DNA from 2 places in the Nocardiopsis sp. NPDC006198 genome. Region 1 is predicted to be linked to the other one. Evidence: riboswitches for the same ligand, from Rfam matches in the RefSeq annotation. Region 1 holds a riboswitch; the other holds the start of a gene.
The links. Region 1 has a riboswitch for S-adenosylmethionine ahead of thrC (threonine synthase). Riboswitches for the same ligand answer to the same signal wherever they lie in the genome.
Positions count from the first base shown of each region.

Region 2: another riboswitch for S-adenosylmethionine. It lies ahead of ABZ234_RS09840 (aminotransferase class V-fold PLP-dependent enzyme); the one in region 1 lies ahead of thrC (threonine synthase).

Region 1 covers NZ_JBEXSY010000005.1:92,342-95,800, forward strand. Annotated here, with positions in the region: gene ABZ234_RS05705 (GrpB family protein) at 1-292, shown strand, start outside; gene ABZ234_RS05710 (trehalose-6-phosphate synthase) at 627-2,063, opposite strand; SAM riboswitch class I at 2,368-2,509, shown strand; gene thrC (threonine synthase) at 2,523-3,459, shown strand, end outside.
Region 2 covers NZ_JBEXSY010000010.1:84,126-87,584, reverse strand. Annotated here, with positions in the region: gene ABZ234_RS09840 (aminotransferase class V-fold PLP-dependent enzyme) at 45-1,415, opposite strand; SAM riboswitch class IV at 1,476-1,590, opposite strand; gene ABZ234_RS09835 (DUF3870 domain-containing protein) at 1,965-2,348, shown strand; gene ABZ234_RS09830 (CoA transferase) at 2,365-3,459, shown strand, end outside.

The DNA of each region.
Region 1 (3,459 bases):
CGTGGTGATCAGGGAGCCCGACTGGTACGAGCACCGGGTCCTCAAGGGGCCGGACATCAACCTCAACCTGCACGTGTTCGGGGAGGGCTGCGAGGAGGTGGAGCGGATGCGTCTCTTCCGGGACCACCTCATCGCCGACGCCGGGGCGCGCGAACGCTACACCGCGGTCAAACGCGAGCTGGCCGAGCGCACCTGGGACCGCATCCAGGACTACGCCGACGCCAAGACCGCCGTCGTGGAGCAGCTCCTCGACGAGGCGCGGGCGCGGCGGACGGCGTCCCCGGACGACTGATCCGCGCGGCGCGGGGCGCGAACCCGTGCGGAGCGCCCCGCCGACCCCCTCCGGCAGGCCGCCGGGCCTCGGCAGGCCGCCCCGGGCCCCGACGACGGGCCCCGGCCGGGACGGAGGCGCTCTGCGGGCCCCGTCGGGCGTCGGGGCCCCGGGGGCCCGCGCCCCAGGACCCGCGTCGTCCGCCCCGGAACGCGCGCCCGGGGCCCCGCGCGGTCCGGCTCGGGGCCGCTGGACGCGTCCACCGCCCCCGGATGCCCCTACGGACGTCGAGCAGCTTGAGCGGGGCCGTTGTCGACGGGACTTCGGGTGGTGGCCGTGGCACGGCCTGGCCGCGTCAGTCCAGGGACCGCAGCTGGTCCTGGAACCACCGGCGCGGCGGCAGGGCCACGGCGGCCTCCGCCAGCCCCTCCCGGCGCTTGCGGCGCTCGTCCTCGGGCATCGACAGGGCGCGGTGCAGCGCCTCCGCGGTCTCCAGCGTGTCGTAGGGGTTGACCAGCAGGGCGTGCCGCCCCAGCTCGTCGGCGGCGCCGGCCTCGCGCGAGAGCACCAGCACCGCGTCGCGCTCCGACAGCACCGGCCCCTCCTTGGCCACCAGGTTCATGCCGTCCCGGGTCGGGTTGACCAGCAGGACGTCGGCCATCTGGAACGACGCCAGCGACCGCGGGTAGTCGTCGTTGACCTCCAGCACCAGCGGCGTCCACTCGGGGGTCGCGAACTCCTCGTTGATCTCCTTGGCGGTCCGCAGCACCGCGTCGGTGTACTCGCGGTACTCGGGCACGTCCCCGCGGCTCGGGTAGGCGAACGCCAGGTGCGTCACCCGGCCCCGCCACTCCGGGTGGGAGGTCAGCAGCTCCCGGTACGCCTCCAGCCCGCGCACGATGTTCTTGGACAGCTCGGTGCGGTCCACCCGCACGATGAGCCGGGTGTCGCCGACGGCCTCCCGCAGGGTCTCGCGGCGCGCGGCCACGGCCGGCTCGGCGGCGCTCGCGCGCAGCCCCTCCTCGTCCGCGCCGAGCGCGTGCACGCCCACGCCGACCAGCCGGCCGCCGTACTCCACGGTGCGCCGGGCGAAGTCCACCTCCGCGCGCAGGATCTCCGCGCAGCAGCGCAGGAACGCGTCCGCCCAGCGGGGGCTCAGGAAACCGAGCCGGTCCGCGCCGAGCATGCCCTCCAGCAGCTCGCGGGCGACGTGCCCGGGCAGCATCCGGAAGTACTCCGGCGGCGCCCACGGCGTGTGCGAGAAGTGCGCGATGCGCAGGTCGGGGCGGCGGGCGCGCAGGATGCGCGGCACCAGCGCCAGGTGGTAGTCCTGCACGGCCACGCGGGCGCCGTCCGCGGCGCCGGTGACCAGGGCCTCGGCGAACGCGTTGTTGTAGGCGGTGTAGTCGTCCCACTGCCGTCGGAACTCCGAGCCGAACGACGGCTTGTTCGGGATGTCGTACAGCATGTGCTGCACGAACCACAGGGTCGAGTTGGCGACCCCGGTGTAGGCGCCCTGGAAGGTCCGCTCGGGGATGTCCAGCATGTGGACCCGCATGCCGCCGAGGTCGTGCGCGCGGTCCAGCCTGGCCCCGGGCGCCTCCTCCGCCGCCCGCCTGTCGGCGTCGGACAGGGCGGCGCACACCCAGAGGCTGTCGATCTCCGTGGCGACGGAGATCATGCCGGACACGAGTCCGCCCCCGCCCCGACGCTGTTCCAGAGAACCGTCGTCGGCGGTGGAGAAGGACACCGGTCCCCGGTTGGAGGCGATGAGGATCTGGGCCTTGTCCACGTGGTCGTCCTCTCGAAGGTGCGGATGGGCCGTCGCCGCCGCCGGGGCGGTCGGGCGCGGCCTGCGCGGAAGCGGATCGCACCTTATGTCTCGCCGGTCGACAGCCGCCCCAAACCCCTCGGGGGCCGACGGTGCCGGGCGTCACGCTCCCGAAACAGGCCACGCGCGCCCCCGGCGCGCCGACCGGCGACGTCTCAGCATGTGAGCGGGTTAGTGTTACCCGGATCACCAGCCGTGGAAAACCGGCCGACGAGTCCGTTACAGTGACCGTGCGGATCCGACAGGACCGCCCACAACTTCATATTGCTCATCCAGAGGGGTGGAGGGACCGGCCCTGCGAAGCCCCGGCAACCATCCCAGCACGCACTACTCACGAACCCGTGAGGCGGCTGGGGCAGGTGCCAACTCCGGCCTGGGGACAAGGTGTCCGCCAGGGAAGATGAGGGGAGACGCCTCGCCATGGCGATCACTGCCGCCGAACCCACCTCCGTCCGCGCCTTCGGCCCCGGAACCGCGCTCTCCTGTCGCGAATGCGGCCGGCGCTACGAACTCACCCCCAAGTTCGCCTGCGAGTTCTGCTTCGGCCCCCTCGAGGTGGCCTACGAGTTCGGTGACGTCACCCGCGCCGACATCGAGAGCGGCCCCAACAGCATCTGGCGCTACCGCTCCCTCCTCCCGGTCCCGGACAACGTGGCCGAGCTGCCCAACATGGCCCCCGGCCTGACCCCGCTGGTGAAGGCCGACCGCCTCGCCGCCGAGCTGGGCATCGACTCCCTGTACGTCAAGGACGACTCCGGCAACCCGACGCACTCCTTCAAGGACCGCGTGGTCGCCATCGCGGTCGAGGCGGCACGCACCTTCGGCTTCACCACCCTGTCCTGCTCCTCCACGGGCAACCTGGCCGGCGCGGTCGGCGCCGCCGCCGCGCGCGCCGGGTTCGACTCCTGCGTGTTCATCCCCGCGGGGCTGGAGGAGGCCAAGGTCGTCATGGCCGCCGTCTACGGGGGCAAGGTCGTCGCCATCGACGGCAACTACGACGACGTCAACCGCTTCTGCTCCGAGCTGATCGGCGACCCGGCCGGCGAGGGCTGGGGGTTCGTCAACGTCAACCTGCGCCCCTACTACGGCGAGGGCTCCAAGACGCTGGCCTACGAGATCGCCGAGCAGCTCGGCTGGCAGCTGCCGGAGCAGATCGTCGTCCCGATCGCCTCCGGCTCCCAGCTCACCAAGATCGACAAGGGCTTTCGGGAGCTGGTCGAGCTCGGCCTGGTCGAGGACCGCCCGTACCGGATCTTCGGCGCCCAGGCCACGGGCTGCTCCCCGGTCGCGCAGGCCTGGGAGAAGGGCATCGACGTCATCCAGCCGGTCAAGCCCGACACCATCGCCAAGTCGCTGG
Region 2 (3,459 bases), on a different contig from region 1:
CCTGCCGGCCGCCGGGGCGCCTCCTTCCGGGCTCCGCTCCTGCGTCAGAGCACGTTGCGCGGGTCCGGGACCGGGGCCAGTCGGCCGTCGCAGTCGGCGTACTCCCAGGCCGGCCCGTGGGCGACCAGGTCGGCGATCGCGCCGACGAGCCGGTCCACGTGCTCCGGGGTCGTCCCGATCCCCAGGCTCGCCCGGACCGCCTGGGCGTGGCCCTCGGGCAGCAGGTGCCGGGTGAGCGGGTGGGCGCAGAAGAGCCCGTCCCGCACCCCGATGCCGTGCTCGGCGGAGAGCGCCGCGGCCAGCAGGTCGGCGGGCAGCCCGTCCACCGTGAACGAGACGATGCCGACCCTCGGGTGCTCGTCGCCCCACAGGGTCAGCTCGGTGACGCCCTCCACGTCGGCGAGCCCGGCGCGCAGCCGCTCCAGCAGAGCGGACTCGCGGATGTGCAGGAGTCCCTGTACGTCGGGGGTGAGGGTGTCGCAGGCGGCGGCCAGGGCCACGGCGCCGAGCACGTTGGGGCTGCCCGCCTCGTGGCGCGCGGGGAGGTCGTTCCACACCACCTCGTGCTCGGTGACCAGGCGCGTGGCGCCGCCCCCGGACAGGTACGGGGTGGCCTCGCGCAGCCAGTCGGCGCGGCCGGCCAGCACCCCGGAGCCGAAGGGCGCGTAGAGCTTGTGCGCGGACAGCGCCACGTAGTCGGCACCGGTCTCCTCCAGGCCGAACGGCAGGTGCGGCACGTACTGGGCGGCGTCCACGACCACGCGGGCGCCCTCGGCGTGCGCGGCCGCGACCAGTTCCCCGACCGGCCAGATCTCGCCCGTGACGTTGGAGGCGGCGGTCACGCACAGGAGCCTGGGGCCCTCGGGGGACTCCCGCAGCGCGGTGCGGGCCGCCTCGACGGCCGCCTCGGGGGTGGCGGGCAGCGGCAGGCGGACCACTCTCCCGGCGCGTGCGGCGGGGTGCTCCCAGGGCAGGAGGGCTGCGTGGTGCTCGGTCTCGAACACCACGACCGTGCAGCCCTCCGGCACGGAGCGGGCCAGGAGGTTGAGGGCGTCGGTGGTGCCCCGCACGAACACCACCGCGTCGGCGGGTTCCGAGCGGGCCCCGAGGAAGCGGGCGACGCTGCGGCGGGCCCGCTCGTAGGCGTCGGTGCTCACCTGGGAGTGGTGGCCCGCGCCCCGGTGCACGCTCGCGTAGTAGGGCAGCGCGTCGGCCAGGGCGTCCGCGACGGGGGTCAGGCAGGGGGCGCTGGCGGCGTAGTCGAAGTTCGCGTACTCCACGCGCTCGCCGGTGACCAGGGGGACGCCCTCGTCCGAGGCGACGACCGTGCACTCGGCGGCGCCGCCCGAGGGGTGTGCGGACGGGGCGGCGGAACGGAACGAGCGCGCGGTGTGGATGGGGCTGACGACGGTCATGGGGCACCTCTTCTGCGGGTCGTGGGACCCGCGGGGGCGCCGTCACGGCTACACCACAGGGGTCCGCGCTTGTCCGACACGGTCGTGTCGGGACCTGGTCCTCACCCGGGGCACCCCACCGCGGAAGGAGGGTTGCCGACCAGCAAGCCGGGGCTTAGCGCTGGTACTCGTGACCTGCGAGGCAGGCTAGCACACGCGCCCCGGGAGGGACCAGGGGATCCCCTGTGGCCCGGGCCGCACACCGGCGGGACCGGGGCGCGCAAGGGCCGACCGCCCGGGAGGACCGGCGGAGCGATCCGTACGGGCGGCCGGGCGCGAGGCTCACGGCCGCTCCGGAGGGCGCGGGGCCGAGGGGGCGTACGGAACGGGCCGGCCCCCGCGGGTCCGCCGGACGGGCCGCGCCCCGCTTGACAGCCGCCGAACCGGTCAGGACATACTTGGGGTGCCTGCCCTCACGCCGCGGGCGCCCGGTTTCCCCCGGCCGTCCTCCAGGCGCGAGACTCCAGAGCGTTGGAGTTTTCGCATGCCCGCGAGCGAGAGGTGTGTCCGTTGCACGGCGACGACCGTATCCAGCAGGTTCTCCGCAACCCCAGGGTTGTCCTCATCTCCGGCTACGCCCGTCTTCCCGACTCCGTGGCCAGCCATTCCCAGTACCAGCGGCTCGGCGTCGTCCTCGCCGTGGACACCGCGGACGGCCGCATCGTCGCCGCGGACACCACCCTGCTCACCGACCTGGGCAAGGACTTCTTCCGCGCCCTGGTCGAGGGGGCCTCGGTCACCGAGGACATCGCCGAGCTGGTCAGCCGGGTGCAGACGCGGTACGCCGGCCAGTCCGGCGCCGCGCTGACCACGGCCCTGCGCCGCTGCCTGGAGTCCTACCACCAGCTGCGGGAGGGCGACCAGCTGCCCGGCGGCGCCGACGCCGAGGAGTGACATCCCCGTGACAGACATCCGATCCGGCGCGGGCCCCGCGCCCGACCCCGCCGGCCCGGCCGTCCCGCTGCCCCTGGCGGGGGTGCGCGTCGCCGACCTCTCCCGCGTCCTGGCGGGCCCGTACGCCACCATGCTCCTCGCCGACATGGGCGCGGAGGTGGTCAAGGTCGAGCAGCCCGGCCGCGGCGACGACACCCGGGCGTGGGGCCCGCCCTGGGCGGGCCCCGCCGACGGGGGCGGGGGCCCCGGCGAGGCCGCCTACTTCCTGTCGGTGAACCGCAACAAGCGCAGCCTGGCCGTGGACCTGAAGGACCCCGAGGGCCTGGCCGCCGTCCAGGAGCTGTGCGCGTCCTCCGACGTGGTCGTCCAGAACTTCCGTCCCGGCGTGATCGACCGGCTCGGGCTCGGCTACGAGGCGGTGAGCGCGCGCAACCCCGCCGTCGTCTACTGCTCCGTGAGCGGCTTCGGCCCGGAGCACGAGCCGGCCGCCCGCCCCGGGTTCGACATCGTCGTGCAGGCCGAGAGCGGCCTGATGGCGACCACGGGCCCGGCCGAGGGGCCGGCGAGCAAGGTGGGGGTCGCCCTCACCGACGTGCTGACCGGACTCAACGCCGCCGTCGGCATCCTCGGGGCGCTGACGAGGGCCCGCGCGACCGGCCGCGGCGAGAACGTCAGCGCGTCGCTGATCAACTCCACGCTGTCCGGCCTGGTCAACCTCACACAGCAGGCGCTCGTGACGGGGGCGGAGCCGGCCCGTGTCGGCAACGCCCACACCACGATCGTGCCCTACCAGGTCTTCCCGGCCTCCGACGCCGAGATCGTGGTCGCCGCCGGCAACGACGCCCTGTACCAGCGGCTGTGCCGGGCACTGGACCGCCCCGACCTGGCCGAGGACCCGCGCTACGCCACCAACCCGGGACGCGTGGCCCACCGCGACGAACTGGTGGGGGAGCTGTCGGCCGTCCTGCGCGCCGAGCCGGCCGACCACTGGATGGACCTGCTGGTCGGGGCCGGGGTCCCTGTGGGGCGGGTGCGCGGGGTGCTGGACGCGCTGCGCACGGCCGACGCCGCCGGCGACGACGTCCTGCGCACCGTGGAGCACCCCACCGCG